Regions from separate parts of the Alkalihalophilus lindianensis genome, predicted to be linked through region 2. Evidence: a T-box and tRNA genes for the amino acid it is inferred to sense, from the RefSeq annotation. Region 2 holds a T-box; the other holds one or more tRNA genes.

Region 1 (15,336 bases), on a different contig from region 2:
TGCATCAGCGAGGAAAGCCGTCGTTGTTTTTTCTAGTCCAAACAATGAAAGGTGCGGTCTCTGGCTTTCAATTAGGACCTGGTCTACTTGGTTATATACATGACGAATATAGTCGGCGTTGAATTGGTTGTTGACCTCATACTCACCAACTTGATCGAAAGCAACTCGACGATACGTGTTAAAGGTGACTGTTTTATCTATTTCTTTTTGAGTTAAAGTGGAAATTGGGAGACCGTCAGCGTCCATCAACTCTATTACTACTCGTTGATCGTGCCCGACTCGAATATGTGCGCCTCCCAAAAAGTCATGATCCGCAATCGTCTTTCGCATGATCGGAATAGTAGATTTTTCGATATCGACAATATTCATACCAGTTGCCTGTACACTTTGAGCAAGGGATAGTTTTAGAAGTCTCGTAAATGGCTGATCATCTCCAGCAACGAGGAATCTCCCTCCTACTGCTAAATCAGATGCAAACCCTGCCCCTAAACGACTAATATGTTCGGGTGTGATCTCTACATTCGCAACTCCTACTGCACGATGACCTGCTAGTAATGGTTGAGTTGTATCTTGATCATTCCAGATAACAGATTGAGAGATAACTGAACCCTCTTGAATTCTCTTATTTGGCCAAATTTTCATTCCTGGTTGAATGTTTACTTCATCAGCAATATGGCATTGACGCCCAATCACTGCTTGCTCGTAAACGGCCGTCTTGCTGCCGATAGTGACTCCGTCGCACACAGTCGCACCGTTAAGCTCTGTCTTGCTACCAACATAGACTCCATCCCAGACCACTGAACGCTTGATCGTAGCAAAATCGGAGATGATTGAATCTCTCCCAACTACTGAATACTCATCAAGCTTCGCATGTGAACGAATCGTTGAATGAGTGCCGATAAAGGCAGGACCTTGAATATCTGCCCCCTCCTCAATCGTTGCAAACTCATTTACCCATACACCTGGTTGAATCTCGCTCCCAGCAATTGTTGCACGGACATCACGATTTAGAAGGTCCATATGAGCTTGACGGTATTGATCAAGGTTTCCTATATCAGACCAATATCCTTTGGCTGCATACCCATAGATCCCTGCTTTCTCTTCTAAAACCTTAGGGAAGACATCCTTACTGAAGTCAACAGGCTTATCCGCTTCGATGTATGTGAAGATGCTTGGGTCCATTACATAGATCCCTGTATTTACCGTGTCACTAAATACTTCACTTAAACTTGGTTTCTCAAGAAAACGAACAATCTCATCGTCTTGGTTGGTCATGATCACTCCAAACTCAAGAGGGCATGGCACTTGCTTCATGAAAATTGAAACAAGAGCATCCTTTTCTTCATGAAAATCAATTCCCGCTTGTAAATCAAAATCAGTTAGAGCATCACCACTCACAACGATAAAGGGCTCATCTAAAAATGCTTCTGCTTGTTTAACACTACCAGCGGTTCCTAGTGGCTCTGTTTCTTCAAAGTAAGTTAAGTGAACACCGAACTCTTGACCATCACCAAAATAGTCACGAATTTCATCAGGTAAATAGTGTACGGTAACCGCAATTTCTGTAATCCCATGTTGTTTTAAAAGCTCAATACTATATTGCATAACCGGTTTTTGCAAAAGTGGAACCATTGGTTTTGGTAACTGACATGTTAATGGACGTAATCTTGTTCCTTTTCCTCCTGCCATAATGACACCTTTCACTTAACTCCGCCTCCTTTTAATTCGCCGCCACTAGTTGTCCGGCTAAACACATTTCAAACTCTCTCTCTGTTTGCTTTGCAATTGCACCCCAGTCAAACTTCGTCTCTACATCACGCAAGCCTTGTGTTGCTAAGCCCTCACGTGAGATTGGGTGATTATATAAAAACATCACTTGAGCTACTAGGCTCTCTCTATCCCCCGGGATCATTTTCAAGCCATTCACACCATGTTGTATGATCGAAGAAAGGCCTCCGACATCAGAAACAATGGTTGGTTTCCCAGCTGCCATTCCCTCAAGAGCAACAATTCCAAACGGCTCATACAAGCTAGGGAAAATAGCGGCATCTGCTTTTGTAAACCATTTATTGCGCTCTTCATCAGAGATAAAGCCGAGAAATATCACATACTCTTCTAAATTGCGATGCCTTACTTGTTCTTGATACTCTCTTAACATTGGACCTTTCCCTGCTAGTACAAATTGAACTCGGGTGCCTCTTTCACGAAGTAACTCAGCGGCATCGATAACGGTTTGAAAACCTTTCTCTTTTACCATTCGACCTACTGTGAAAACGGTAAATCTTTCATTTGGTTCAAATTGAACAGAAGGCTCTTTAATGGAGCGTATCAACTCTAAATCAACACCATTTGGGATAACACTCAGCTTTTCTTCTGGCAAAGAGAAAATCGTTTGCAGTTCATTTTTCATATAGTCGCTACAAACGACGACTCGGTCTGCTTCATATGTGAGCTCCCACTCTTTTTGATTAATCTCATATTGAAGCTCTGAATGAATTCCATTATTACGGCCATGCTCTGTTGCATGAATGGTTGCTAATAACGGTACCTTCAAGGATGTTTTTAATGCTTTAGCGGCTACACCTACTAACCAATCATGAGCATGAATCACATCGAATTGCTCTGTTCGACTTAGCTTTTCACCATAGAAAGCCATCGCTACATTCAAACTACCAACCCAGTCAAAAAACGTATTCGCTTCAGGTTGTAGCCCACTTATTCGATGAACATGGACACCCTGATTCGTTTCATATGCCGGATAACCATCAACAGCTGAGGTTAAGACATGTACGGTGTGCCCATCTTGAACAAGAGCACGCGATAGATCATACACATGACGCGATAACCCTCCAACCATCATCGGCGGGAATTCCCAACTGAGCATTAATATCGTTCTTCCTTTTCGGACTATTGGTGTGTTCTTGTGACGATTTTGGACAAAGGAATCATGTTTTGAGAGAAAGACCGTTTCATCGATCTCTTTTAAAAATGGATAGGCTTGCTCTTGTGCACCAAGCCATAATGTATCTAATTGTTTAGTGAATAAACGATCTTTTAAGCGGTCAAACCGATTAACATGGGTATGGAATCTCTCTTTTGCGTAGTTCACTGCACTATCGCCATCTACAATAAAAGCCCAATCACTACTTGCTGCAAGCATCCACTCGCGAATCATCTGCTTAATCGCACGCGTTTCAAGAGGTGTAGGACTGCTATGCAAAGCAACTGCTGCTGCTATATCTTGTTCGAGTCGATGCAAATGACGATACATATAATCATTTTTGGGGTTTAACCAAACGTCTCCATACCCGTCTCTTCCCCATGTGGCATACGAGATGTGGCATGTATCAAAGTCTTGAAAGTGACGGTCAATATACGTTTCCGGACTAACAAAAGAGACCTTTTGATTTGCTTTTTCTAACACTTTTCCAATCCATTCTGGCCCTTCAAACCACCAATGACCAAATAACTCAGCGTCAAAAGGAGCAACCATATAATAAGGTGGAAAGGCTTGGGTTGCATGTTGCCCACCATATTCTTCTATACTCTTAAGGTAATGACTGGCATGTGCATTAATTTTTTGTTCTGCCCACTCTCTGTTATAAGCCTCTTTCTCTTCTGTTAACCCTGTTACCCGGTAGTATTTGAGTCCTGTATCGACACGAATGCCGTCTTCATGCACATAGGATTCAATGTAGTCCCAATCGCGCTCATAGCCGATGTCACGATAAAATTCACGATAATCTGGATCTCCCGGATACCCTAGCGTAGAGCTCCATACTTTACTAGAAAGTTCGGTATGTCGCGGGAATAAAATCAACCCATGTGGTGAGTAAATAGGTGCACCTGAATCTTTGTTTGGCTTAGGATCAGCACTTAGGATCGTATGCTCATCGACAAAGGTGTATCGAATACCCTCCTCCATCAAAATGCGATCAAGGCCAGGTGCATACGCACATTCAGGAAGCCAAAACCCTCTAGGTTTAAAACCAAAATGGGATTCAAATGCTTGAATACCTTCTCGTATTTGAGAACGGAGCGCTGCTTTCGTTTTTACATACGGTAGGAATGCGTGAGTAGCAGCTGAGGTCATTAATGTGACGTAACCTTGTTCGTTTAATTGTTTGTATGCTTTCAACACATTTTTATCCCAGTTGAGGAAAGTTTCTCGAATTTTTCGATATCTTTTTTGATAGAATGGAATGAGTGAGTTGAAGGTCTGATCCTCTTCTAAGTACGTTGCTTCTTTTCTAAGCAGCTCTTCGGTTTTGAGTAAGTAATGAAGGTACCGCTCTTGCATAAGCGGATCTGCTAGCATCTCCATTAGCGGCGGTGTAAATGAAATGGTGATCCCATCTTTAACTTTCCCCTCATCAATTGCCCATAACAGGGGGATATACGTTTCAGTCATTGCCTCAAAAAGCCATCTTTCTTCTAATCGATTTTCTTCTTCATGTCTGACATAAGGTAAGTGGGCATGAAGGACAAATGAAAAGTAACCATTACTCAAAGTAATTCTCCTCCTTATTTCGTCGACTCATAATATGAATACGTACTAAAATGCTCTAACCATTCTGGCTCACTTGCTAGTCCTTCTTGCCACTTTTGAACAGCTTCTTGATAGTGACCTTTCATGCTCTCTTTTATTCTTGGCGTGTCGATCGGGTTCGAGCGAATGACACTAAAGAAGTGGTGTTCATTTGTCTTAACGCCTAAATCAACGATGAACGTTCGGTTTTCTTCTAATCCATGAAAATACCAATTGTTAGTCATTTCTGGAATCTCCATTTCTACAAAACGATGTGCATTGTGACCGTTAAAAAGAATCGCCGTCACATCATATAACCTTAATACCTTGGTTAGTTCGTGCCATGGTGTTCTAAATTGATGCTCAATTATTCTTTTTGTTACCTCTCTTGTTTCCCAGAAGGCATAGAGACTACTTGGTCCCCTCGGAAGAAGCATCACCTCATCCCGATCATATGAGGCTGCTAATGGTTTGATCTCTTCCACTGGTACGATTGGTGGTTGCACTGCTTTTGGTGGTTCCACTGCTTTTTCTCCCCCTGCTTCTTCTTGATGTTTTTGGAAGCGGTATTGAACCTTTCCAACAGTTGTTCCGAGTTCTTTTGCGATCTTTCGAAAAGAAAATCCTTTTTCTCGTAATGCTAAAATGTCTTGTATCACTTCAACACCTCCAGGATGAATGCCTTATGCATAAATGAAAAAAACGTTGCATATCTTGTTACATTAATCATACCGACCTTAAATTCTCCGGACAAGCAGGGTAAAATGTCTGTTTTTGTCATGCACTTGAGCTATCTATGCTTCGCCCTCACAAAAAAATTTTTCGCCTTATTTCGCTAGCTTTTGCTGTCGTTTCGTCGTGTCGATTCATGCGAACAAAGGGCGTATCGCGCTTATGTAAACGCTTCACTCAATAATTGTCGAGGAAGTAGGACGAAAACCACTTTTTTAAGTCTGTTGTCTATGTGTATAATAGAGAGGAAAAATAGTTTTATAGAGGGAAGGGTTGTAAGATGATCGAATGGACTATCATGATTCTCTTAGTAATCGCCATCCTCCTTTTTGTGTTATCTTTCTTTCGAAAAGACAAGGCAACAGAAGTGGAACGGCAGATGGAGAACTTTTCGATTACGCTCATGCAAGAGATCTATCAATTAAAGAAAAAGATTCGTATTTTAGAAGAAGAACTTTTAGTGAGTAGTGACCAAGCTCCGACTAAAGCACGTTCTGCTTCTACACAAAAACTCCAAGCTGAGGTAGAATCCTTGCATCAAAAAGGGTACACACTCGAAATCATTTCTGAGAAGACCGGCTTAACGCCTCTTGAAGTGGAACGTATCCTTGATTCAAGCACTCCAACGGCTGCAAGGGGGCAATAACGATGTCACCACATGCTCTTAAAGGATTAGCTGGCGGGATTGTTCTTGCAACAGGAATCATTTGGGTAACGCAAGCCTTCTCACCTGAAGCAACAGTCGAACCAATTACAATTGTTGAACAACAAGAGTTAGAGATCTCTGAAATGATGGCTGCCTTACAAGAACAAGGTTACTACGTCTCAGCAGAAGAACCTGAGATAGAGGAAACTGAGGTTGAGGAAATACCTGCAGAAGAATTAGAAGAAGAAGCTCAAGAAGTTGAAGAAGACTTACCAGATTCAGTAACGGTTGAAACAGTTAATGTCTACTCCATGACATTGGTAATTTCACAAGGGACAAGTTCTCATGATGTTGCGAATCAATTAGAACAAGCTAACATTATTGATAGCGCGAGTGAGTTCCTACGATACCTTGATCGCAATAACTTAGCTGAGAAAGTTCGTGCTGGAGAATTTGACGTGAACAGTGCAATGAGTTACCAAGATCTCGCGAACCGCATCACGTAAAAAAAGCTTGCTACATCACTGTAGCAAGCTTTTTTCATTTATTCATCCTCTATTTCTTCAAGAATCGGCTCATCCGCTTTAATGGGACCATTGCGCTCTTCTTTTAAATCAAAATACTCATCAAGCATCTTCTTACCAATACTTTGAGCAAAGTTAGCTCGATTATCAACTTTAGTAAACGGCACGATGATCGCAAAGGCAACCTCAGGATTATCATAAGGTGCATAGCCAACGAGGATCTGGTTGTTTCCATCAACACTGTGACGATTGGCACCTTGACCTACAGCTACTTTAACTTGAGCTGTACCTGTTTTCCCAGCTGGATTGTAGGACGCATTTCCAAACGTTCCAGCTGCAGTCCCTTGTGATCCGTTCATCACTTGATAAAAACCTTGTTGAACGCGATTAAGATCCGCATCAGACATATCTACTCGGTTTAGGATGGTCGGCTCAAACTTATGCAAAATTGCACCAGGTTCATCAGCCGATACACTTGGCTCTCTTATTTCAGAGACTAAACGTGGCTTGACTCGATAGCCATCATTTGCAATCGTTGATACATATTGAACAAGTTGCAACGGTGTATAGGTATCATACTGCCCAATCATTAAATCGAGTAAGTTACCCGGCTGTGTTCGCCCACCTTGCAAACCAGTTGAGCTGCCCGGTAGATCAATTCCTGTATCAGCGCCTAGTCCAAACTGACTAAATAGATAGCGTGATTGATCATATGCTTCCATAATTTTTTGATTATCGAAACTTCTGCTACTACCATAGTTATACCCCATCATGCGCATCGCAATTTCAAACATGTAAACGTTTGAAGACCTCTCAAGAGCTTTAATATCATTTACATACCCCATACGTGTATAAGAACGCTTTATAGGCGTACCTGGAAGATCGATCGGTCGATCATACAGCGTTTGCCCATGGCTTATTACACCTGTTTGATAACCAGCTAATACCGAAGCTCCCTTTACAGAAGAGCCCATCTCAAACGCATTGGTTACATTCCCAATCTGATGATCTGCTTTACCATTTCGATAACCTGACATGGCAAGAATATCACCCGTCTGCGGGTCCATCATGACTGCATAGGCCGTACGTTCATTTAAAAAATCATTTCTTTTACTGTTTATTTCTTCAGAGATAATCTCATCAAGCTTTTGTTGCATTTCCATATCAAGCGTCAAGACGAGGTCGTTTCCACGTTGGCCGGGCTGTTCATTTACAGAACGCTCAACTTCGCCACCAGTGGACGTGGTAATACTTTCCATTACTGCTTTTTGGCCACGCAATACGTCCTCATATTCTGTTTCTAAATAGCTTGTTCCAACAATATCGGAGCGGTCATAACCTCTTGATAAAAAATAATCAAGTTGCTCGCGTGGAATCGATCCAGTTGAACCAAATATCGTTCTAAACGCTTCTCCGTACACATAGTTACGGCGTGAATCACGTAAAATATCAATGCCTGGCAATTGATCTAAGTTTTCACTAATAATATTCGCTTCTTCATCTGTAATTCCGCGTTTAATTCGTTGCGGAGTGTTTGCATACCCTCGTGACATCTCCCTAAAAATCGCCATGACACGTTCATCTTGTTCTGAAATTTCTGCTAAATGTTCTTCTGTAATGCGTTCTATTTCTAATTGATACTGCTCAGACTGACTTTCTAACTGACTTCTTTCTTCTTGGGTTACTAACTCAAAGCGTCTTTCTCTATCTTGAAGCAATAACCAAAAGTCTTTACGATCACGTTCGGTGATCCGACTCGTATCAACTTCAATTAATTCAGATAAGTCTCTTGCTACTTCAAGCATCGTTTCAGAGGATGTCCCTCTAGAAGGATTCGTATATGTAACAGATAGTTCTAATTGATTGTCTACAACTGTATGACCGTAACGATCAAGCATCAACCCACGAGGTGCATCGATTCTAGCTGTTGTTTGGCTTGTCCGGTCTATTATTTTTTCAAAATCTTCCCCTTGTACAATTTGCACCATGCCAAGTCGTAAGATCAAAGCTGAAAAAAGAATGAAAACGGCAAAGAATAGCATATTGAGTCTCGCTGGAACATGTCCTTTTTTCTTCAGTTTATTTTTCCCCATACACAAATCCCCTCTTAACTTATGTGTATACATGACAATAGACACCTAAGTAGGTGTCTAATTCTCACTTTAAAATATATACCCGCGTATGCCGTTGCTTCAGTTGTTTCATGAACCTACTTCAGTAGGTGGGTGTTCGCAGAAATAGTTTCAGCGTCCAGAACAAGCTGGCTTGCTGTTACCACTTCGATGTAGAACTCCCTTTTAAAACACAAGGTTCGAAACAATAAGAAGCTCACTAACACGGCAGGCAATCTGTTTTTTAAGTTAAGCTCATTATATCATAATGAAGTAGCTTGTCAAAAGAATTGAACATCAATTCACGATGTCGACACATTAAACTGTCGTCCCACCTGTGCTGCCTCCATCGCCATTTTTCTGACGTGCAAAACTGTAACTTTCTCCCCCATTTGGTTTTGAAAAACGTACATGTCGCACGAAGAAATAAATAAGGAAATGGCCAATACCAAGAATCATTAATACAACAGGTATGCTCTTTTCCTCAGGGAACAAAAGGATTGCTACAATGAATGTTAGTACAGATACAATCCGACCACTATTTAAAAACACTTCACGTACGACGATGTATTCAATTCTCATCTCCGCTGCCTTCCACCCTTTTCCGATCACATCATACGTAAGTGAAATATACGGAACTAATAACATTGGATAAGCAATCGAAATTACCACTCCATACATAATTAATTTCGCAAACGAAATATCAAAGACAATAAGGTATATGGCCGCATATAAAATGGAGCCCCCAATTAAAATCGCTTTTTTTCTAAAGCTTGGTTTAATCAGGCGTGTAGCAGCATAATAGGCGATAAATTGTACAGCAGAAGCTATCAGTCCATAGGTGCCAATTGCCAGCTCGCTTCCTGTTACAATATATACCCAGACCACAATGACGAATAGAAACGTACCTTCACGCAACCCTTGAAAGAAATGGGCATGTAAGATATGCCTCCAATTCGGATTCTTCTTTCGTTCAGCTAAAATTCTTCTAAAGAAGAATTTCCCTTCTGCTGCTCGTCGTTTTAATAAAAAGCTCATTAAAACAGCAACAACAAACAGACTTAATGAAATCCCAAAGATGACCGAGTATCCCGTGAATTTCTCCATTCTCGTAATAATATAACCAGAGACAATCGGCCCAATCATCCCAGCAAATGATGTTAGGAGTCCCAGAAATCCATTGAAGAAATCACGTGTTTCTGGCTCAGTAATTTCAAACGTTAAGACATTAAAAGCTAACCAATAAAAACCAAATCCAATTCCAAGTAAAGCCCCTAGAATGATTAAGTAATGGTTTGCTACATCTCCTAATAATAAGACTGTTGTATAAAAACCAGATAATGAGATAACCCCAAGCCGCAGCACGATCACACGGTCAATTTTCTTAGCCCACCTCCCCGCTAAAATAAACGTCAAAGGCTGAAAAATGACGGCTGTTAAATTGTAGAGAGCTAAGTCAATAAATTCCCCTGATTGCTTCCACAAATAGACGTTCACGAACGTGTTTGATAGCGCAATACTCAGTGCATACAATCCTCCTATTGTGAGGAGAAGGACCAAATCCCTTGTAACTTCTATATCGCCGATCAATTTCTGAATTACGGACTTCTTCACCGACTCCACCACCTTACTCAGTAGTGTGTCTTAACAAAAATCCGTTATGCAGATAAAAGTGGAAATGGCTGTTTAGCTGCGTCATTTTCAGGCTTAAAGTGGCTTGGCGCTCTTTGCCAAACAGTTTTAGAATGAAAAGACCTCGAACAGTTAGCCATTGAAGCTAGAAAGATAAACGCGGAAATGGCTGTTTAGCTAAAATGGTGTTATGTGCGGATTTCCATGTGTTATGTGCGTAAATGTTCATATATGTGCGGCGTTGATCGATTTATGGGCGGATTCTTAATTATAGGAGCGAAAAACGATTTATATGTGCGAAGGCCTGTTACATGTGCGAATTCCTGATAATATGTGCGAAGGCCTGTTATATGTGCGAACCTGACACTCTCGCACCCCCACCCTTCATAAAATAAAAAGCAAAGCCACTGGGGCTTTGCTTTATGAATCATTATTTAGCTTCTTCGTAACGCTTTGCAACTTCGTCCCATTTAACTACATTCCAGAATGCGTTAATGTAGTCAGGGCGACGGTTTTGATAGTTAAGGTAGTAAGCATGCTCCCAAACGTCAAGTCCTAGGATTGGTGTTTTACCTTCCATTAGTGGAGTATCTTGGTTTGGAGTACTTGTGATAGCAAGTTTTCCGCCATCAACGATTAACCATGCCCAACCAGATCCAAAACGGCTAGCACCTGCATCTGCAAACTTTTCTTTGAATGCTTCAAAGCTACCGAATTCTTCGTTGATTGCATTAGCTAATTCGCCAGTTGGTGTGCCTCCACCATTCGGGCAAAGGATTTGCCAGAAGAATGTGTGGTTAGCATGTCCGCCACCGTTGTTACGTACTGCACCACGAATGTCTTCAGGTACTGCATCAAGGTTACTTACAAGCTCTTCAATGCTTTTACCTTGAAGGTCATCATGTCCTTCAAGAGCTGCGTTAAGCTTTGTTACGTAAGTGTTGTGATGCTTCCCGTGGTGGATATTCATTGTTTGCTCATCAATATGAGGTTCTAGAGCATTTGCTGCGTAAGGTAATTGTGGTAATTCGTAAGCCATTTCAAAATCTCCTCCTTATAATGAATACAATTGTAACTTGGGACGTTCTTTTCCCAAAAGGCCAACGACTTAATCAACATGAATGTTTCCTAAGTCTGTCCGTCTCCTACATTACCAAAATCTTCACTTTCTTGCAATAAAAAAGACTTGTCGAATCACAAATACCGTGACATTTATACGATACCCTACATGCCTAATAATAAACGAGAGATTCATAAAAGTTCCACTTGTCCCATATGATGAATTAACTCGTTTAAAAGGAGGCTATTATGTCTTGGTTAGAAGCGTTATTCATTGGCTTTATACAAGGGATTTCGGAGTTTTTACCGATCTCAAGTAGTGCTCATCTTGTTATTTTTGAGAAGTTACTACACATAAATACAGGCGATGTCGATTTAACTTTTGAAGTTTTTTTACATTTAGCATCTCTTCTAGCTGTGCTTTTATATTTTAAAGAGGATTTATTGAACCTCGTTAAGGGTTCCCTTTCATACATTATTAAAAAAGACGTAAACCAGGCGGGTCATTTTCGTTTTGTAAGCTTAATGCTTGTTTCAACTGTTATTACCATGGTCGTTGGAAAATTACTTGAAGAGTGGCTTGCTGAGTCAATTACCAATACAGCGACGATTGGTGCGGCTCTAATCATTACAGGTATCTTTTTAATTTTAATTGAGCACGGGGTCTCACAAGGGATGCGTGGACCAAGTGAAATGACGTGGAAACATGCGATCTTTATTGGACTAGGGCAAGCTCTCGCGGTTATTCCAGGTATCTCTCGTGCTGGTAGTACCCTCGTTGCAGCATTATGGTGCGGCTTAAGTAAAGAAACAGCATTACGTTATTCCTTTTTACTTTCAATCCCAATCATCACTGGAATTACGCTCTTAAAACTGCCTGAGCTTATCGGACAATTTTCACATGGTATAAATAATGAATTATGGATTGCCTTTATCTCTTCTTTTCTCTTTGCTCTTATTGGAATCAAATGGCTTATTTCAATGGTCCAACAAGCTAAGCTAAGCTATTTTGCCGTTTACTGTGTTTCCCTCGGATTAGTCACTTGGATCTTTTTAACGTAACAAAAAGGCAGCTGAATATCAGCTGCCTTTTTTTATGTACTCAATCATTAAGTTCAATATGGCGGAGGAAGAGGGATTCGAACCCCCGCGCGGTTTAACCCGCCTGTCGGTTTTCAAGACCGATCCCTTCAGCCGGACTTGGGTATTCCTCCGCAAAGAAAAAGTATGGTGGACCCTGTAGGACTCGAACCTACGACCGATCGGTTATGAGCCGAGTGCTCTAACCAACTGAGCTAAGGGTCCTCATATGGGGCGACTGATGGGAATTGAACCCACGAATGCCGGAATCACAATCCGGTGCGTTAACCACTTCGCCACAATCGCCATATGTAAAGATGTAAAGATGTAATTCTTAAAAAAATAGCGGCGGAGGGAGTCGAACCCACGACCTCACGGGTATGAACCGTACGCTCTAGCCAGCTGAGCTACACCGCCAAATATGGCTCCACAGGTAGGACTCGAACCTACGACCGATCGGTTAACAGCCGATTGCTCTACCACTGAGCTACTGTGGAATATTAAAGACAAGAATTATATTACCAATCTACTGCGATTAAGTCAATAGATTTTCTTAAATTTTTATTTGTTTCTTAGAATTTTTTCTTTTTGTCCTACTTGCTTGTCTATTATAGCACGAACTAAAAAAAAGAGCAGTGAAAATACTCACTGCTCTTTCCCATTATTAGCGTATTTCTCCAATCACTGCTTCTGCAATATTTACAGAGTGATCACCGATACGCTCTAAGTTACTAACAATATCAACAAAGACAATACCAGCTCCACCAGAACATCTTCCTTCGTTTACACGTTGGATATGCTGCTTACGTAGTTTACGCTCCATCTTGTCAATCAGGTCTTCCTTTTCAAGAACAGAACGAGCCTTATCCGTATCACCTAGGTCTAGTGACGAAATCGCTTCTTGTAACGTCGAAATGGTCAATTCAAACATTTCATTTAAATCACTTAATGCCGTATCAGACATCACGACTTTTTGTGTTTTTTGATAATCTTTCAATTCCACAATATTTTCTATATGGTCACCAATACGTTCAATGTCACGAACGGTATCCATCAGCATAGAATGCATTTTTGAATCCTGATCAGATAGCGAACGGGAGGAGATTTGAATTAAGTATTCTGTAATTTTTCTATCTAGATTGTTAATCGCACTCTCAAATTGAGTAGCCATTTCAGCGTGACGCTTTTGTCCATTTTCTAAATACTGACTGACTTCAATTAACCCTTTCTCAGAAAAATCGGCCATGCGTAGCACTTCTTGTTTCGCTTGTCCAAGTGCAATAGCAGGTGATCTTCCGATAAAGCGTGGATCTAAATGCTTTGCTTTGTATTCGATGTTGTATTCATCACCAGGTACAAGCTTTGTAACGATCACTGCAAGTAATGCAACAAATGGTAACTGAATCAACGTATTGGAAACGTTAAAAATACCATGAGCAAATGCAATCGTCATTGGTCGGTTCAATCCTAATTCTAGTGCCAAGAAGCTCACCAGGCTTAAGAAGAAAGGTAAAACAATCAAAACGATAATCGTACCAATCAAGTTAAAAATTACATGCGTTAACGCCGCGCGTTTTGCTGCAACAGACGCCCCAATAGCAGCTAGAATGGCTGTTATCGTTGTCCCAATGTTATCACCAAATAATACAGGCAGAGCTGCATCTAATGTCATTGCACCTTGATCGTACAGTTGTTGTAACAACCCAATTGATGCACTTGAGCTTTGAACGGATACAGTAAAGATTGTACCAATTAACACCCCAAGCAATGGGTTATCTGCCATTTGCACCGTTAAATCTGCAAAAGCTTGAAGATCACGTAACGGCTTTAATCCTTCTCCCATTAAGTCAAGCCCGTAAAACAAGGCACCAAATCCAAATATAACTTGGCCGTAATTGTTTACTTTCTTTTGCTTAATAAAGAAAATTAAAGCTGCCCCAACTGCGATAATTGGTAGAGCATAGGCTGAGATTTTAATTCCAATAATGAACGCTGTTACCGTCGTTCCAATATTGGCACCCATAATGACGCCGATTGCTTGTTTTAATGTCATAAATCCAGCATTTACAAGGCCAATCGTTAAAACAGTCGTTCCGGTACTCGTTTGTAGTAACACGGTTACAAACAAACCAGCAAAAACACCCATAACAGGGTTCGTAGTAAACTTGTCCAATAAGTCGCGCAGTCTCTCCCCTGCTACTTTTTGAAGACCGTCCCCCATGAATTTAATACCGAAAAGGAAAATTCCAAGGCCTCCAAAAAACATGAACAAAAGTGTCTGTAAATCCACTTAATCTCATCCCCTCATTTAGAAAGTCAGTCTTATTTAATTTTTCGACTTTCGACAAACCTCAACAATGACACCCTGTCTATTATTAAGCATTTATGAACGTTTTGTAAATATGAATTTTGATTTTTTTTCTGAACTTCCCCATCTAACGAAAATTATAGCTGTTCACTGATTTGAAACTTGTTGAATGTAGCAGTTTTCGTTAAAATATGGAGTGGTGTGAGAGGAGATTATTTATGAACGGCCTTCAATTTTTTTATAAGAGTTTTTATGACAAGAAAGTATTAGCTTATAGCAGATTCCAACCGATTACTAAAGCCATCTTTCATGTATTAGCAGTTATTTTTATTGCTTGTATCCCGTTTATTTTGTCACTATGGATGACTTATACATCTAGTATTAGTCAATTAGAAGAAAGCTTAGAAAAGGACCTCCCTTCATTTTCATTAGAAGATGGGAAATTGCAAGCGGATCTTAATGAGCCTTATCTTAATTACTCATTAAATGAAGGAGTATTTGTGTTAGATCCTCATAATGAATTATCGAGTACTGAATTAGCGGAGCTTGGGGAAGGCGTTGTTTTTCGTCATGAAGAGGCGCTATTGTTTCGTTACGGAGCCACTCACTCGGTATCATATGTCCTAATTGGCTTACAAGAAGTAACAGATGAAGAGCTAACCGAGCGTATTGGGGATGTGAAAGGGTTCCTCCCTTTATTATTGCTGATTGTTTCC
Region 2 (15,336 bases):
GTTGCACAATCGTATGGTTGTATCAGAGTCTGTAGAGTATTTTGAGATTGATGGCTTTCTTTTAACGGTAGAGCAAGTAGATGACTTGATCTTACCTGGATACGACCAAACACCTCGTGTAAGGTATATGGAAGAAGTGAAGGAGGGGTAACGATCTATGTGGCTTCCAATAATAGGGTTACTTCTTGGAATTATATTAGGTATAATGACCGAATTTAGAGTACCTGCTGAGTATTCAAGTTACTTATCTATTGCCGTTTTGGCTGCACTAGATACTTTATTTGGCGGGATTCGTGCGCACCTGCAGGAGACCTTTGACTCAAATGTATTTGTCACTGGCTTTTTCTTTAATATTTTACTTGCTGCAGGTTTGGCTTTTCTAGGGGTTCATCTTGGTGTAGACTTATACTTAGCAGCAATCTTTGCTTTTGGTGTTCGTCTTTTTAATAATATCGCTGTCATTCGCCGTATGTTATTATCAAAGTGGCAAGCTAAAAGAAGCGAAGGACAAGCTTCATAATCAAAAGAAGTTCAAAATGACTGAAAAAAAAAGAAAATGAGCGTTTTTAAAAGGAAAACAGCGCTTGATGTTGAATACTTCTTTATATTCAACTTTTCGCGAACGGTTACTTTAAAGTAGTAAGTTATGAAACATTGAAACGGTATTAGTTTATAAGGAGGTGCCACAGATTGAACAACAATGAAATCTATGTAAGTCTTGACATCGGTACATCCAATGTCCGAGTAATCATAGGAGAAGTGGCCAACGGTACGATTAATATTATTGGAGTAGGTAATTCTCCGTCTGAAGGTATTAGAAAAGGAGCCATTGTCGATATTGATGAAACTGTTCGTTCGATTAAGAGAGCAGTTGAACAAGCGGAGAGGATGGTTGGACTCTCGATTAAACAAGTTGTAGTTGGGGTCAATGGGAACCATGTTCAACTTCAACCTTGTCACGGTGTGGTAGCTGTTTCAAGCCCTGATAGAGAAATTGGTGATGAAGATATTGCTCGAGTAATTGATGCGGCCCAAGTCGTCTCTATCCCACCAGAGCGTGAGATTATTGATGTGATCCCTAGACAATTTGTTGTGGATGGCCTAGATGAAATCAATGACCCACGAGGCATGATTGGTGTTAGGCTTGAAATGGAAGGAACCATTATTACAGGATCAAAAACCATCTTACATAACTTATTACGATGTGTAGAGCGCGCTGGATTACAAATCGCTGATATTTGTCTTCAACCACTTGCATCTGGTTCAGTTGCTATTTCTAAAGATGAGAAAAATCTTGGGGTTTGCTTAATTGATATTGGTGGAGGTTCAACGACTGTATCTGTATTTGAGCAAGGTACACTTCAATCAACGTCGGTTTTACCAATTGGTGGAGACCATATTACGAATGATATTGCCATTGGTCTTAGGGTCTCTACTGAAGAAGCAGAGCGTATTAAAGTGAAATATGGTCACTCTTTTATTGATGAAGCTTCTAATGAAGAGCGCTTTAGCGTCTCAGCGATCGGAAGTGGAGAGAAGGATGAATTTAGCCAATATGATCTGGCACATGTTATCGAACCACGTATGGAAGAAGTCTTTGAATTAATTTACAAAGAAATTATGCGACTAGGCTTTCGCGATTTCCCAAGTGGATATGTGTTAACAGGTGGAACAGTTATGATCCCTGGTGTGCTCGAATTGGCCAAGGAATTACTGCAAGGCAATGTCCGAGTGGCAATACCGGATTATATCGGTGTACGTGAACCACAATACACGACAAGTGTTGGACTTATCCAATTTGCGTACAAAAATGTAAAGATTCAAGGGAAAGAAATTGCAGCTTCTGTAGCTGATTATCAGGCACCTGAGCAACCGCAACAAGATAAGCGCAGTAAGAAAGCTGAAAAAGAACAAACAAGAACAGAAGATAAACCAAAGACAAAATCAAAAGTGAAGAATTGGTTTAAAGTGTTCTTTGAATAATAGTGAACGAGTCTGATTAGGGGGACCTTAAATGTTGGAATTTGAAATGGATATGGATCAATTAGCACAAATAAAAGTCATCGGAGTAGGTGGCGGAGGTAGTAACGCCGTTAACCGAATGATTGAAAATGGACTACAAGGTGTAGAGTTTATTGCTGTAAACACAGATGCTCAAGCACTACATTTATCAAAAGCGGAAACGAAACTTCAGCTTGGTGGAAAGTTAACACGAGGACTTGGAGCAGGTGCTAATCCTGAAATCGGGAAAAAGGCTGCTGAAGAAAGTCGTGAACAATTAGAAGAAGTGCTTCAAGGAGCAGACATGGTCTTCATCACTGCTGGAATGGGTGGAGGAACTGGTACAGGTGCTGCGCCAGTTATTGCAGAAGTAGCAAAAGAAATTGGCGCATTAACAGTGGGTGTTGTCACTCGTCCTTTTACATTTGAAGGACGTAAGCGTCAAAATCAAGCTGCTACTGGAATTGGGGCATTAAAAGAAAAAGTAGATACACTAATTGTCATTCCAAACGACCGTCTACTTGAGATCGTCGATAAAAACACACCAATGCTTGAAGCATTTCGTGAGGCGGACAATGTATTACGTCAAGGTGTACAAGGTATTTCCGATTTAATCGCAGTACCTGGTTTAATTAACTTAGACTTTGCTGATGTGAAGACTATCATGACTGATAAAGGATCAGCCTTAATGGGTATTGGTATTGCAACAGGTGAAAACCGTGCTTCAGAGGCTGCAAAAAAAGCCATTTCAAGTCCATTGCTAGAAACTTCTGTAGATGGAGCACAAGGCGTATTAATGAATATTACTGGCGGATCGAACTTAAGCCTTTATGAAGTTCACGAGGCAGCTGAGATTGTTTCTGCAGCTTCTGATGCTGAAGTTAATATGATCTTTGGTTCTGTAATCAATGAGAATCTAAAAGATGAGATTGTGGTAACTGTTATTGCTACTGGATTTGATGACACTGAAAACAAACCTCAGCGTCAAACTCCACAAAACCAAATGAAACAACAGCAACAACAGCAAAGCAAGCCACAACAAGAAGAGCCACAGAAAGAATCTAGGTTCAGCCAACCAACGCAACAACCACAAGAGGATACACTTGATATCCCAACCTTCTTACGTAATCGTCGTAATCGTTCAAGATAATAATGTAGAGCCTCAGCACAATTTGTGCTGAGGCTTTTATTATTCGACTTTTAAAAAACCCCTTCTCTTTTTAATAGACATTTTCTGTGAAAATCTCTTAAAATTACATAGGTTTTCTCGTCATGAACTGACAGACTAATTAATAGACTTTACTATATACTTATTTCAAAACCTTGGTAAGAAGGGATGCGATGACTCTTTATCTGGACGTAATATGGTTTTTGAATCTGTGTATAGATTATTTGTTAATCACACTGACGGCTATTGCCTTAAAAAGAAGGTTTACTCAGTTACGCTTTATTCTTAGCGCTCTATTTGCTTCAATGATTGTCTTTTTAATGTTTACTCCCCTCGGTGGATGGTTCTATCAACCTTGGATGAAAGCAATCTATTCTATTTTTATTGTATTAATCGCATTCGGTTTTAAAAGATGGAGTTATTTTTTTCAAAGTCTGCTTATGTTTTATTTTGTGACGTTTATGACTGGTGGTGGACTGTTTGCCCTCCACTATTTCTGGAAAACAGAAGTTGATTTTCTCGAAGCTGTTTCTTCTCCTGCTGCAGCTGGTTTTGGAAGTGGGATCAGTTGGGTTTTCGTTGTCATTGGTTTCCCGCTTGTTTGGTTCTTTTCTAAACATCGCATTGAGACAATGGAAATCAAAAAAATTGATTATCATCAGCTAGCAACAGTCACGATCTATTTAAATGGTCAAATCATCAAAGTGAGTGGACTTATTGATAGTGGTAATAAACTTCATGACCCGATTTCGCGTGCCCCAGTCATGATTATTGAAGCTTCTACTTTATATGAGTTTTTTGGAGAAGAGACCATCTCTAAGATCCTCACTTTAGACGTTTACGGGGATAACGAAAGTGATATTCAAGATGAATGGCTTAAGCGCACAAAAATCATTCCTTACAAAGTAATTGGACAATCTACACCTTTTCTGACAGCGATCAAGCCAGAGTCCGTGATGGTGGAACATGATGGACAAGTGTATGAAACAAAGCATGTTTTAATAGGCCTTCAAGATCGTGCCTTATCTCCTGACGATTCTTATCGGAGTATCATACACCCTATACTAGTATTACGTCCGCCAGGTACCCCCATTGCTAACTAACCACATCTAAAAGGAGGAGATTGTAAATGTTGAAATTAAAACTAAGACTTATATGGTATCGCATTATGCACAAGCTTGGAATGAAGGCTGATGAAATTTATTATATTGGGGGAAGTGAAGCTCTACCTCCTCCTTTATCTAAAGAAGAGGAAGCCGTCTTGCTTAAGAAGCTCCCATCTGGGGATAAGGCTGTACGTTCGATGTTAATCGAGAGAAACTTACGCCTAGTCGTTTATATAGCAAGGAAGTTTGAAAATACAGGCATCAATATAGAAGATTTAATTAGTATCGGGACAATCGGGTTAATTAAAGCAGTCAATACGTTTAACCCTGAAAAGAAAATAAAGCTTGCCACATATGCTTCTCGCTGTATTGAAAATGAGATTCTCATGTATTTGCGACGTAATAATAAAACGCGTTCAGAAGTTTCGTTTGATGAACCTTTAAATATTGATTGGGATGGGAATGAATTATTGCTCTCCGATGTATTAGGCACAGAGGAAGATATTATTACAAGAGGAATTGAAGAAAAAGTCGATCGGAAATTACTAGTGAAAGCTCTTCACACATTGAATGAACGAGAGAAGCAAATCATGGAGTTGCGTTTTGGACTTGCAGGTGAGGAAGAAAAAACGCAAAAAGATGTTGCTGATATGCTAGGGATCTCCCAATCCTATATTTCTAGATTAGAAAAGAGAATAATTAAACGATTGCAAAAAGAATTTAATAAAATGGTTTAAAAAAATATTTTTAAAGGAGCGTTCGTTACGTATCAAGGACTGAACAATATAGTCAAAAAAGACTGATTTTAGCTTGTGCATATTTTTCCCTTCAAAGGAGATACTTTACTTGACATCATCTCCCGCGTTAGGAGGGAAAGAATTGACACGAAATAAAGTTGAAATCTGTGGTGTAGATACATCAAAGCTTCCAGTATTAAAAAACACCGAAATGCGCGAACTTTTTACTCAGTTACAAAGTGGTGATGACAGTGCAAGAGAAGTGTTAGTAAATGGGAATTTGCGTTTAGTATTAAGCGTCATTCAACGTTTCAACAATCGCGGGGAATACGTCGATGACTTATTTCAAGTTGGATGTATTGGTTTAATGAAATCAATTGATAACTTTGATTTAGGTCAGAATGTTAAATTTTCAACTTACGCTGTACCCATGATCATCGGAGAAATAAGACGTTACTTGAGGGATAATAACCCAATTAGAGTTTCAAGGTCCTTGCGAGATATTGCTTATAAAGCTTTGCAAGTCCGAGATCAATTAATGGCTGAAAAGAAGAGAGAAAATGAACCAACTGTACAAGAAATTGCAAAAGTATTAGATGTGCCAAAGGAAGATGTTGTTTTTGCTCTTGATGCTATTCAAGATCCAGTGTCTCTGTTTGAACCTATTTATAATGATGGGGGAGATCCGATCTTTGTTATGGATCAGATTAGTGATGAGCGTAATAAAGATGTCAACTGGGTTGAAGAAATCGCTTTAAAAGAAGCAATGATCAGATTAAATGATCGAGAGAAAATGATATTAAATATGAGGTTCTTCCAAGGGAAAACACAAATGGAAGTAGCTGATGAAATTGGCATCTCACAAGCACAAGTTTCTCGGTTAGAAAAGGCTGCTATCCAGCAAATGAATAAACATGCTCAAAGCTAGAGAAAAAAGGTTCCGACGCATAATTGCGTTGGGATCTTTTTTTATTGTAAATACGTGTTCATAAATAAATGAAGTCAAGACATATAATGGGTAATAGCACGCAAACGAGATAAAGAGGTGAAAAATGATGATGAAAATATCAGACTTGCAAGCTAAAGATATTGTGAACATGGAGAATGGCAAGAGGTTAGGTCACTTAACAGACTTAGATATTAATTTAACAACAGGAGCAATAGAATCCATGGTAATTAATGGAACGGGGAAGATGATGGGTTTATTTGGAAAAGAAGAACAAGAAGTAATTATTCCGTGGAAAAACATTATTCGAATTGGTTCAGATGTTATTTTGGTGGAGGTGCCGGAGAGTCTTAGACCACCTATGCCAAATTATAGTCAACAAACGACAACGAGAAGGCGATGAAAAAGAATAAAGTCGTTTCTTGTAAGCGGTGAATTATGGTAAACTAGAATCAAACTATGTTGTTAGCAACAAGTATAGAGGAGGACCATAATGGGAGAACCATTTATCCAACAAAAATCTACTTTTTTAGCAATTGATTGTTGGCAAAAAGAAAACTCTAGCCTTGTTGCCGGATTTACAACAAGAGAGGGCGGAGTAAGTCAGCCGCCTTTTGATTCACTTAATGTGGGTTTTCATGTAAATGACCTTGATGAAGATGTCCAAAAAAATCGTGAGCTTATAGCGGAAGCTCTTTCTTTCCCATTAAATCAATGGGTGGGCTCAGAACAAGTACACAAAGCAACCATTAAAAAGGTGACAAAAGAGCATCAAGGGTTAGGATCTCGTTCCTTACAAGATGCGATAAGTGCTACAGATGGCCTCTATACAAAAGAAAGTGGAATTTTACTTACGAGCTTGTATGCTGATTGTGTGCCTCTCATCTTTTATGCAAAGAACCAAGGAATTATTGGTGTAGCCCATGCCGGGTGGAAGGGAACAGTACAATTAATTGGCCCGAAAATGATTTCTTTATGGCAAGACCGTGAAGGAGTTCCATTGGAGGACATACAAGTTGCCATTGCTCCTTGTATTAGTGGAAATGCATACGAAGTTGATGACCTTCCAATTGAGTCCGTCTTAAAGGTTTTTCCAGAAGCTGTAGAAAAGAAGATCTACACAGAAAATGAGCGTGGTCGCTATCAACTCGACTTACGATTGTTAAATGCGGAGTTACTCATTTCAGCAGGTTTAAAACGAGAACAACTACTCATTTCTTCAATTTGCACAGCCAATGATCCTAGAATGTATTCGTACCGTGCAGATGGTGGTAAAACCGGGCGGATGATGAGTTTTATCGGATTGATGTAGTTCGATTTACAGCTGAAGAAGGTAAGGTGGATAAGTGTGACAGTTAAAGATAATTTTGATCAAATACAAGCAGAAATTGCCTCCATATGTGAGCGTGTAGGACGAGACTCTCAATCCGTTCATATAGTAGCTGTAACCAAATATGTGAGTACAGAGCGAGCACAAGAGGCAATTGATGCTGGCGTTAATCACCTCGGTGAAAATCGAGTAGAAGGAATAGAAGAAAAACGAGAATCTCTTGGTGATGTCGTTTCCTGGCACTTTATAGGGTCACTACAGTCTAAAAAAGTGAAGAAAGTGATCGATCATATCACGTATTTACATTCACTTGATCGTCTATCCCTTGCAAAAGAAGTGGACAAGCGATTAGAAGGTAAACAAACATTAGATTGCTTTGTTCAAGTTAATGTATCTGGAGAAGAATCAAAATCTGGACTTCATCCACAAGAGGTATTGCCATTTATCGAAGAGTTATCGAACTATCCCTCTATAAACGTAATCGGGTTAATGACAATGGCTCCATTTGTAGAAGACAATGAACAAACGAGACCGATATTTAAAAAGTTAAAGCAACTTCAGTTGAGTATTGCTGAAAAAGGATATAAACATGCACCTTGTACCGAGTTGTCGATGGGCATGTCTAATGATTATCATATTGCGATTGAAGAAGGCGCTACGTTCGTTCGAATTGGTACAGCATTAGTGGGCAATGAGAAGTAAAAAAAGGAGGGGCGGTTGATGGGGATGAAAAAAAAGTTTAAACGTTTTTTTGAATTAGAAGATGACGTGCAAGAATATGAAGAGGTTGTTCATGAGGGTGTGGATGAGGAAATCGAACCAACACATCGATCAAAAAAAGGGAATGACAAACAAGCAAATCAAGCCAATGTTGTAAGTTTGCAAAGTGTTCAAAAAGGTGCAAAAGTAATCTTAGTTGAGCCTCGTACATATGATGAAGCTCAAGAGATTGCTGATCATTTAAAAAACCGTAAAGCGGTCATCATTAATTTGCAGCGAGTTTCTCATGATCAAGCAAAGCGAGTAGTCGATTTTTTGAGTGGAACAGTGTATGCTATTGGAGGAGACATTCAAAAACTTGGTCAAAATATCTTTTTGTGTACACCAGATAACGTAGATGTTTCAGGAACGATTACAGAAATGATGCAAGAACAGTTTGATCGTTAAGGTATAAGTAAAGGTGGTGAAAGATTCGTGCAAACAATAGGTGCATTGCTATATAACGCAATGTATATATACTCATTTTTAATTATTGGTTACATTCTCTTATCGTGGTTCCCGAATGCACGTGAATCCTCGTTTGGACAATTTTTAGGTAGCATTGTAGAGCCATATTTAGAACCTTTTAGAAAATTCATTCCACCACTTGGGATGATTGATTTGTCGCCAATTGTAGCAATAATTGTACTGCGTTTAGCGAGTACAGGCGTACTTGCTATCTTTAGTTAAGGAGTTTTTACATGTCGATCTTTCAACATTTTAGGGATGAAGAGAAACCTTTTGTTGAACAAGTGTTGTCATGGAAAGAAGAAGTCGGTTTGATGCATCAAGAACGCCGAACAGATTTTCTTGATCCAAGAGAGCAAGATATTTTAAAAATAGTGATTGGACATGATGAGGATGTAGCCTATCAGTTCTTTGGTGGTTCTCCTACATCAGAAAGAAAGCGTGCCTACTTATGCCCGCCATACTTAGAAATCGCACCTTCTAAATTTGAACTTACCTTATTTTCAATTGAATACCCGGCAAAATTCATTACGCTTACTCATTCTGATGTATTAGGTTCTCTAATGAATGTAGGGTTAAAAAGGGAAAAGTTCGGTGATATTGTTGTTGGGGATGATTTTGTACAAATAGTAGTAGCTAGTGAAATTGCTGACTTTGTTGAACTGAATGTAATGAAGATAGGGAAGGCGAGTGTTCAATTAAAGCCTATCTCTTTTAGTAATCTAAAGAAGTCTCTTGATCATTGGACAGATGAGACTGCTACAGTCTCATCACTTCGCCTTGATGTCATTATCTCAGAAATATATCATCTATCTCGTGCTAAAGTGAAGCCATACATTGAAAGAGGCCTAGTGAAAGTAAATTGGCGGGTAACCGATCAAGTGTCTTTCCTGGTAAATGACGGAGATTACATATCAGTCCGTGGACACGGACGAAGTAAAATAGTTTCGCTTGAAGGTCGAACAAAAAAAGACAAAATCAGGCTGCGTTATGGCCGGTTAATGTAAAGGGAAAAGTTCAGAATGAACGATATTTACTAATATTTCCCTAAAGGAATTAAAAGGTTTTCCTCTTTATTTGTCGAAATAAAAGAGAAATGATCTAGCTGAGAGACAATGATCACATCGATCGAAATTAGCTAAGTTTAAAATCGGGGGTGGCAGTTGTGCCTTTAACACCATTAGATATTCACAACAAAGAATTTACACGTGGCTTTCGTGGCTATGACGAGGATGAGGTTAATGAATTCCTTGATCAAGTCATAAAAGATTATGAAGCAATTTTGCGTGAAAAAAAGGAACTATTTGAACGTGTTACAGATCTAGATGAGAAATTGGAGCATTTTAAAAACATTGAAGAAACGTTAAACAAATCAATTCTTATTGCGCAGGAAACGGCTGAAGAAGTGAGAAGAAACGCTCAAAAAGAAGCACAGCTTATCGTCAAGGAAGCAGAAAAAAATGCAGATCGCATTATAAATGATGCCCTTTCTAAATCACGTAAGATTATGATTGAAATGGAAGAACTTAAAAAGCAAGCTTCTGTCTATAAAATGCGTTTCAAAATGCTAATTGAAGCCCAATTAGAAATGTTAAATACAGATGATTGGGATGAGTTTGTCGAACGTGAAGAGGATGAATTGGAACAAAACCAATCATAAATGAAAGACTACCTTGCACGTTCTGTTAGAACTAGCATATAATAAGGATTACTTATATAGCATATGACCATGATAAGGGATAGTAGGTACTGGTTCTTAGTTAAGCGATTCAGGGATGGTGTGAGCCTGAACACGAGTCCACTGCTGAACATCACCCTTTAGTTTTGCACCGAACGACTATCTAGTAGGCTGCAACGACTCACTCACGTTACGAGTGCTGAAGTGGAAAGAGAATCACTGATTTTCTTTTCATTAGGGTGGTACCACGGGTTAATCTTCTCGTCCCTACTTAGGGATGAGGGGATTTTTTTGTTTATGCTATACACTTACTTAAATGATGACATTCTGGTAAGAAAGAATGAAGGAGGAAGAATGATGGATTATAAAGAAACATTATTGATGCCAAAAACAGAATTTCCAATGCGCGGAAATTTACCAAACAATGAACCGAAGCGTCAAGAAAAATGGAGCGATCAAGATATTTATGCAGAGGTTCAAAAACGAACAGAAGGCCGTCCTCTATTTGTATTACATGATGGGCCGCCATACGCTAATGGCGATATCCATATGGGGCATGCACTAAATAAGGTTCTTAAAGACTTTATTGTCCGCTATAAATCGATGAATGGTTTTCATGCCCCTTATGTTCCTGGCTGGGATACACATGGTTTGCCGATTGAAACTGCTCTTACAAAGAATGGGAAAATCAAGCGTAAAGAGATGAGTGTAGCAGCATTCCGCGAGTTATGTGAGAAATATGCACGTGAGCAAGTTAGCCGCCAGCGTGAACAATTCATGCGTCTTGGTGTTCGTGGTGATTGGTGGAATCCTTATGTAACATTAGATAAAGAATATGAAGCACAACAAATTAAAGTGTTTGGTGATATGGCGAAAAAAGGCTATATTTACAAAGGGAAGAAGCCAGTTTACTGGTCGCCTTCTTCTGAATCAGCTTTAGCGGAAGCTGAAATTGAATACCATGATAAACGTTCACCTTCTATTTATGTAGCTTTTGGTGTGAAAGATGGTAAAAATGTTCTTGCAGGCGATGAGAAGATCATTATTTGGACAACAACTCCATGGACAATTCCAGCAAACCTTGGGATTGCTGTGCATCCTGAGCTTGATTACAATGTAGTTGCAGCAAATGGTCATAAGTACGTGGTTGCTGCTGGCCTGCTTGAAACCCTTCAAGCTGAATTTGAGTGGGAGCAAGTTGAGGTTCTAAAAACCGTTAAAGGAGCACAACTTGAACATGTGGTTGCAGAGCACCCTATTTATGGACGTGACTCGCTCGTCATGTGCGGCGATCATGTTACATTAGATGCAGGTACAGGATGTGTCCATACTGCTCCAGGACATGGGGAAGAAGATTATATTGTAGGACAGAAGTATGGTCTAGATGTTCTTTGCCCAGTTGATGATAAAGGAAACATGACTGAGGAAGCGCCTGGATTTGAAGGAATGTTTTATGATCAAGCGAATAAACCGATCACAGAAAAACTGGATGAAGTCGGAGCTTTGATGAAATTAACTTTCATTACACATTCTTATGCGCATGATTGGAGAACGAAAAAACCAGTTATTTATCGTGCGACTGCTCAGTGGTTTGCTTCTATTGCTAATTTCAGAAATGAATTATTACAAGCAATCAAAGATGTAGAGTGGATTCCTACTTGGGGAGAAACACGTCTGTACAATATGGTTCGTGATCGTGGCGATTGGTGTATTTCTAGACAACGTGCATGGGGTGTGCCGATTCCTGTATTTTATGAGGAAAATGGAGATCCAATTATTACAGATGAAACAATTAATTATGTATCTGCATTGTTCCGTGAACATGGTTCAAACATTTGGTTCGAGTGGGATACAAAAGACTTATTGCCTGAAGGATTTACATCTGAACATAGCCCTAATGGAGAATTCACTCGTGAGATGGATATTATGGATGTGTGGTTTGACTCAGGTTCCTCGCACCAGGCAGTATTAGAAGAACGATCTGATTTAGCACGTCCAGCTGATCTGTATCTTGAAGGATCGGATCAATATCGTGGTTGGTTCAACTCTTCGTTATCAACAAGTGTCGCTGTAACAGGTAAAGCTCCTTATAAAGGGGTGTTAAGTCACGGTTTTGCTTTAGATGGTCAAGGCCGTAAGATGAGTAAATCTGTAGGGAATGTAGTCGTGCCAAACGATGTAATGAAGCAATTAGGTGCAGATATTCTTCGACTTTGGGTTGCGTCAGTTGATTACCAATCAGATGTACGTGTGTCTGATAAGATTTTAAAACAAGTTTCTGAATCATACCGTAAAATTCGGAACACATTCCGTTTCTTATTAGGAAACTTGCATGATTTTGATCCAGCTGTTAATCGTGTAAATAAAGAAGATCTTGGCGATGTTCATTTATTTATGCTTGTAAAATTAAATGAAGTGATTGAGAAAGTGAAAGAAGCTTATGATAACTATCAGTTCTCAAATGTGTATCATACGATTCATAACTTCTGCACAATTGAATTAAGTTCATTCTATATGGATCTTGCTAAAGATACATTGTATATCGAACATGCAGACCATGCAGATCGCCGTGCGATTCAAACCGTTATGTATGAATGTGTACTCGCTCTAACAAAGCTTGTGTCACCAATTCTTTCTCATACGGCCGACGAAGTATGGGAGCAGATTCCTGCAGTGAAAGAAACAAGCGTTCAATTAACAGATATGCCAGAAGTTGAATCATTTGGTGATGTTGAGAATTTAAAAGCGAAATGGCAACATTTTATGTCTGTTCGTGATGATGTCTTAAAGGCATTAGAACAAGCACGTAATGACAAAAAAATTGGTAAATCATTAACCGCAGCTATTACATTGTATGCAACGGGAGATGTTAAACAACTTTTAGAGACGACACCTAATCTTGAGAAGTTATTTATCGTTTCAGCTGTATCAGTGAAAGGTGAAGTAAGTGAAGCGCCTGAGGAAGCAATGAACTTTGATGATCTTCGGATTATTGTAGAAAAAGCTGAAGGTGAAACATGTGAACGTTGTTGGGTTGTTTCAACAACGGTTGGTTCAAATCATACTCATCCAGGACTTTGTACATCTTGTGCAGATACGGTTGAAACATATTACCAGTCTTAATTTTGAGGAGATCACCACTTTAACTAGTGGTGATTTTCTTTTTTGTTTATCAAATTTCCCATAAGCTGTATTCGTTCTTTGGTGCTTACTTGGTTAAGCTAATAAGGAGCTCAAATGGAACTTTGTAGCTCAAAAAGGGGGAGAAAACTGATGAATAAATGGAGCAAACAAAAGAGACAATTAGAGGACATGAAAGCAAAATTAGAAGCTAGAATAAACTCGGATGCCCATGAAGAAACCAAGCATGCCTTGTCAGCTTCTACAGGAGAATTATCGAATTATGATAACCACCCTGCTGATACAGCGACTGATTTATACGAACGGGAAAAAGATACAGCCATTTATGCTCATATTGAAAAGGAATTGGCAGATGTCAATCTGGCATTAAATAAAATAAACAGTGGAACATATGGCATTTGTGAAAAGACAGGCCAAACCATCCCTACTGAGCGTTTAAGCGCTAACCCTACGGCAAGAATGATTGTTGCCGAAGCTAGAAGCCATATTGCCGATGATCGACCGGTTGAAGAAGAGGTTCTTGATTCATTTGGCCGCTACAATTATGATAATGACGATAGTGAAACGGAATTTGACGCAGAAGATGCATACCAATCGGTTGCACGTTTTAACGAGAACTCGATGGTATATGAGGATGCCTCCTTAGATGAGGGGGAGGAGCTCATCGGGTATGTTGAAGAGTTAGAAGGTTTTTTATCAACGGGAATAGAAGGTTATACAGGTACTGATCAGGTCCAGTTTCAGCGTAACGTGCATTATGATCACTATATGGACGAATTGTAGGGGGGACATCCCCCTTTTTTTGTGCTACAATGCATAAGTATGGAAACAAGTGAACAAGAGCGGAGGAACGAGATTGTTTTACTATATCATTGCCCTCATAGTGATTTTAATTGACCAACTAACAAAATGGATCGTTGATACTTCAATGGAAATTGGAGAACGCATTCCAGTGATTGAGAATGTATTTTATATCACGTCTCATCGTAACCAAGGAGCAGCGTTTGGTATTCTCCAAGGACAGATGTGGTTCTTTTATATTATTACGACGGTAGTCATTATTGGTATTATTTACTACATGGAGAAAGAAGCTAAGCATGATTGGCTTTTTGGCAGCTCTTTGGCGTTGATTTTAGGTGGGGCCATCGGTAACTTTATCGACCGTATATTTCGCGGGGAAGTTGTTGACTTTGTAGATACATTTATTTTCGGTTATAATTTCGCGATTTTTAATGTAGCAGATGCTGCACTTTGTGTAGGTGTAGGGTTACTATTTATTAAAATGATTCAAGATGAGCGAAAACAGAAGGAGACAGCTTAATGGAACAAATGCAGTGGACAGTTAGTGAAGAAGTGAAAAATGATCGTATTGATAAATTTTTAACAAGTCAAGACGATGAGTGGTCAAGATCTCAAGTTCAACAATGGATTAAAGATGGCCAAGTACTCGTAAACGATAAATCAAGTAAATCAAACTATAAAGTGCAAGTGAATGATGTGATTACTTTAACGATTCCTGAACCAGAAGAACTAGATGTAGTGGCAGAGGATATTCCACTAGATGTTGTATTTGAAGATGCTGATGTGATCGTGATCAACAAGCCTCGCGGTATGGTGGTTCACCCAGCTCCAGGTCATTATACAGGCACCCTTGTAAATGCTCTTTTACATCATTGTAAAGACTTATCTGGAATTAATGGTGTTGTTAGACCTGGTATTGTTCATCGAATTGATAAAGATACTTCAGGCCTTATTATGGTCGCAAAAAATGATCATGCACATGAATCATTGGTCAATCAATTAAAAGCAAAAACCACAAAACGTCGCTATAAAGCCATTGTGCACGGCATTATTCCTCATCAACATGGGACAATTGAGGCTCCGATTGGTCGCGATAAAAAAGATCGTCAAAGTATGACGGTTACAGAAGAGAATAGTCGCGATGCAGTGACTCATTTCACAGTCCTTGAATGCTTTAAAGATTTTACGTATGTGCAATGTG

Evidence for each region. The T-box of region 2 lies ahead of ileS (isoleucine--tRNA ligase). A T-box ahead of a tRNA ligase gene usually reads a tRNA of that ligase, here a tRNA-Ile.
Region 1: it has a tRNA-Ile gene. The T-box ahead of ileS (isoleucine--tRNA ligase) is inferred to sense a tRNA for this amino acid. The anticodon was not compared.

Annotation. Positions count from the first base shown of each region.
Region 1 covers NZ_JAWJBA010000001.1:374,824-390,159, reverse strand. The annotation lists gene RYX56_RS02185 (sugar phosphate nucleotidyltransferase) at 1-1,704, opposite strand, end outside; gene RYX56_RS02180 (1,4-alpha-glucan branching protein domain-containing protein) at 1,721-4,510, opposite strand; gene RYX56_RS02175 (DUF4912 domain-containing protein) at 4,525-5,187, opposite strand; gene RYX56_RS02170 (hypothetical protein) at 5,541-5,906, shown strand; gene RYX56_RS02165 (hypothetical protein) at 5,909-6,412, shown strand; gene RYX56_RS02160 (penicillin-binding transpeptidase domain-containing protein) at 6,451-8,523, opposite strand; RNA gene ssrS (6S RNA) at 8,599-8,779, opposite strand; gene RYX56_RS02150 (MFS transporter) at 8,860-10,155, opposite strand; gene RYX56_RS02145 (superoxide dismutase) at 10,604-11,212, opposite strand; gene uppP (undecaprenyl-diphosphatase UppP) at 11,482-12,294, shown strand; tRNA gene RYX56_RS02135 (tRNA-Ser) at 12,354-12,446, opposite strand; tRNA gene RYX56_RS02130 (tRNA-Ile) at 12,461-12,537, opposite strand; tRNA gene RYX56_RS02125 (tRNA-His) at 12,543-12,618, opposite strand; tRNA gene RYX56_RS02120 (tRNA-Met) at 12,656-12,729, opposite strand; tRNA gene RYX56_RS02115 (tRNA-Asn) at 12,735-12,809, opposite strand; gene RYX56_RS02110 (Na/Pi cotransporter family protein) at 12,977-14,602, opposite strand; gene RYX56_RS02105 (DUF1189 domain-containing protein) at 14,839-15,336, shown strand, end outside.
Region 2 covers NZ_JAWJBA010000004.1:149,303-164,638, forward strand. The annotation lists gene RYX56_RS13325 (DUF881 domain-containing protein) at 1-151, shown strand, start outside; gene RYX56_RS13330 (small basic family protein) at 158-520, shown strand; gene ftsA (cell division protein FtsA) at 691-1,983, shown strand; gene ftsZ (cell division protein FtsZ) at 2,015-3,151, shown strand; gene spoIIGA (sigma-E processing peptidase SpoIIGA) at 3,343-4,272, shown strand; gene sigE (RNA polymerase sporulation sigma factor SigE) at 4,299-5,012, shown strand; gene sigG (RNA polymerase sporulation sigma factor SigG) at 5,122-5,940, shown strand; gene RYX56_RS13360 (YlmC/YmxH family sporulation protein) at 6,068-6,361, shown strand; gene pgeF (peptidoglycan editing factor PgeF) at 6,452-7,270, shown strand; gene RYX56_RS13370 (YggS family pyridoxal phosphate-dependent enzyme) at 7,307-7,990, shown strand; gene RYX56_RS13375 (cell division protein SepF) at 8,009-8,455, shown strand; gene RYX56_RS13380 (YggT family protein) at 8,483-8,737, shown strand; gene RYX56_RS13385 (YlmH family RNA-binding protein) at 8,749-9,522, shown strand; gene RYX56_RS13390 (DivIVA domain-containing protein) at 9,681-10,175, shown strand; T-box leader at 10,236-10,465, shown strand; gene ileS (isoleucine--tRNA ligase) at 10,551-13,316, shown strand; gene RYX56_RS13400 (TraR/DksA C4-type zinc finger protein) at 13,467-14,117, shown strand; gene lspA (signal peptidase II) at 14,191-14,655, shown strand; gene RYX56_RS13410 (RluA family pseudouridine synthase) at 14,655-15,336, shown strand, end outside.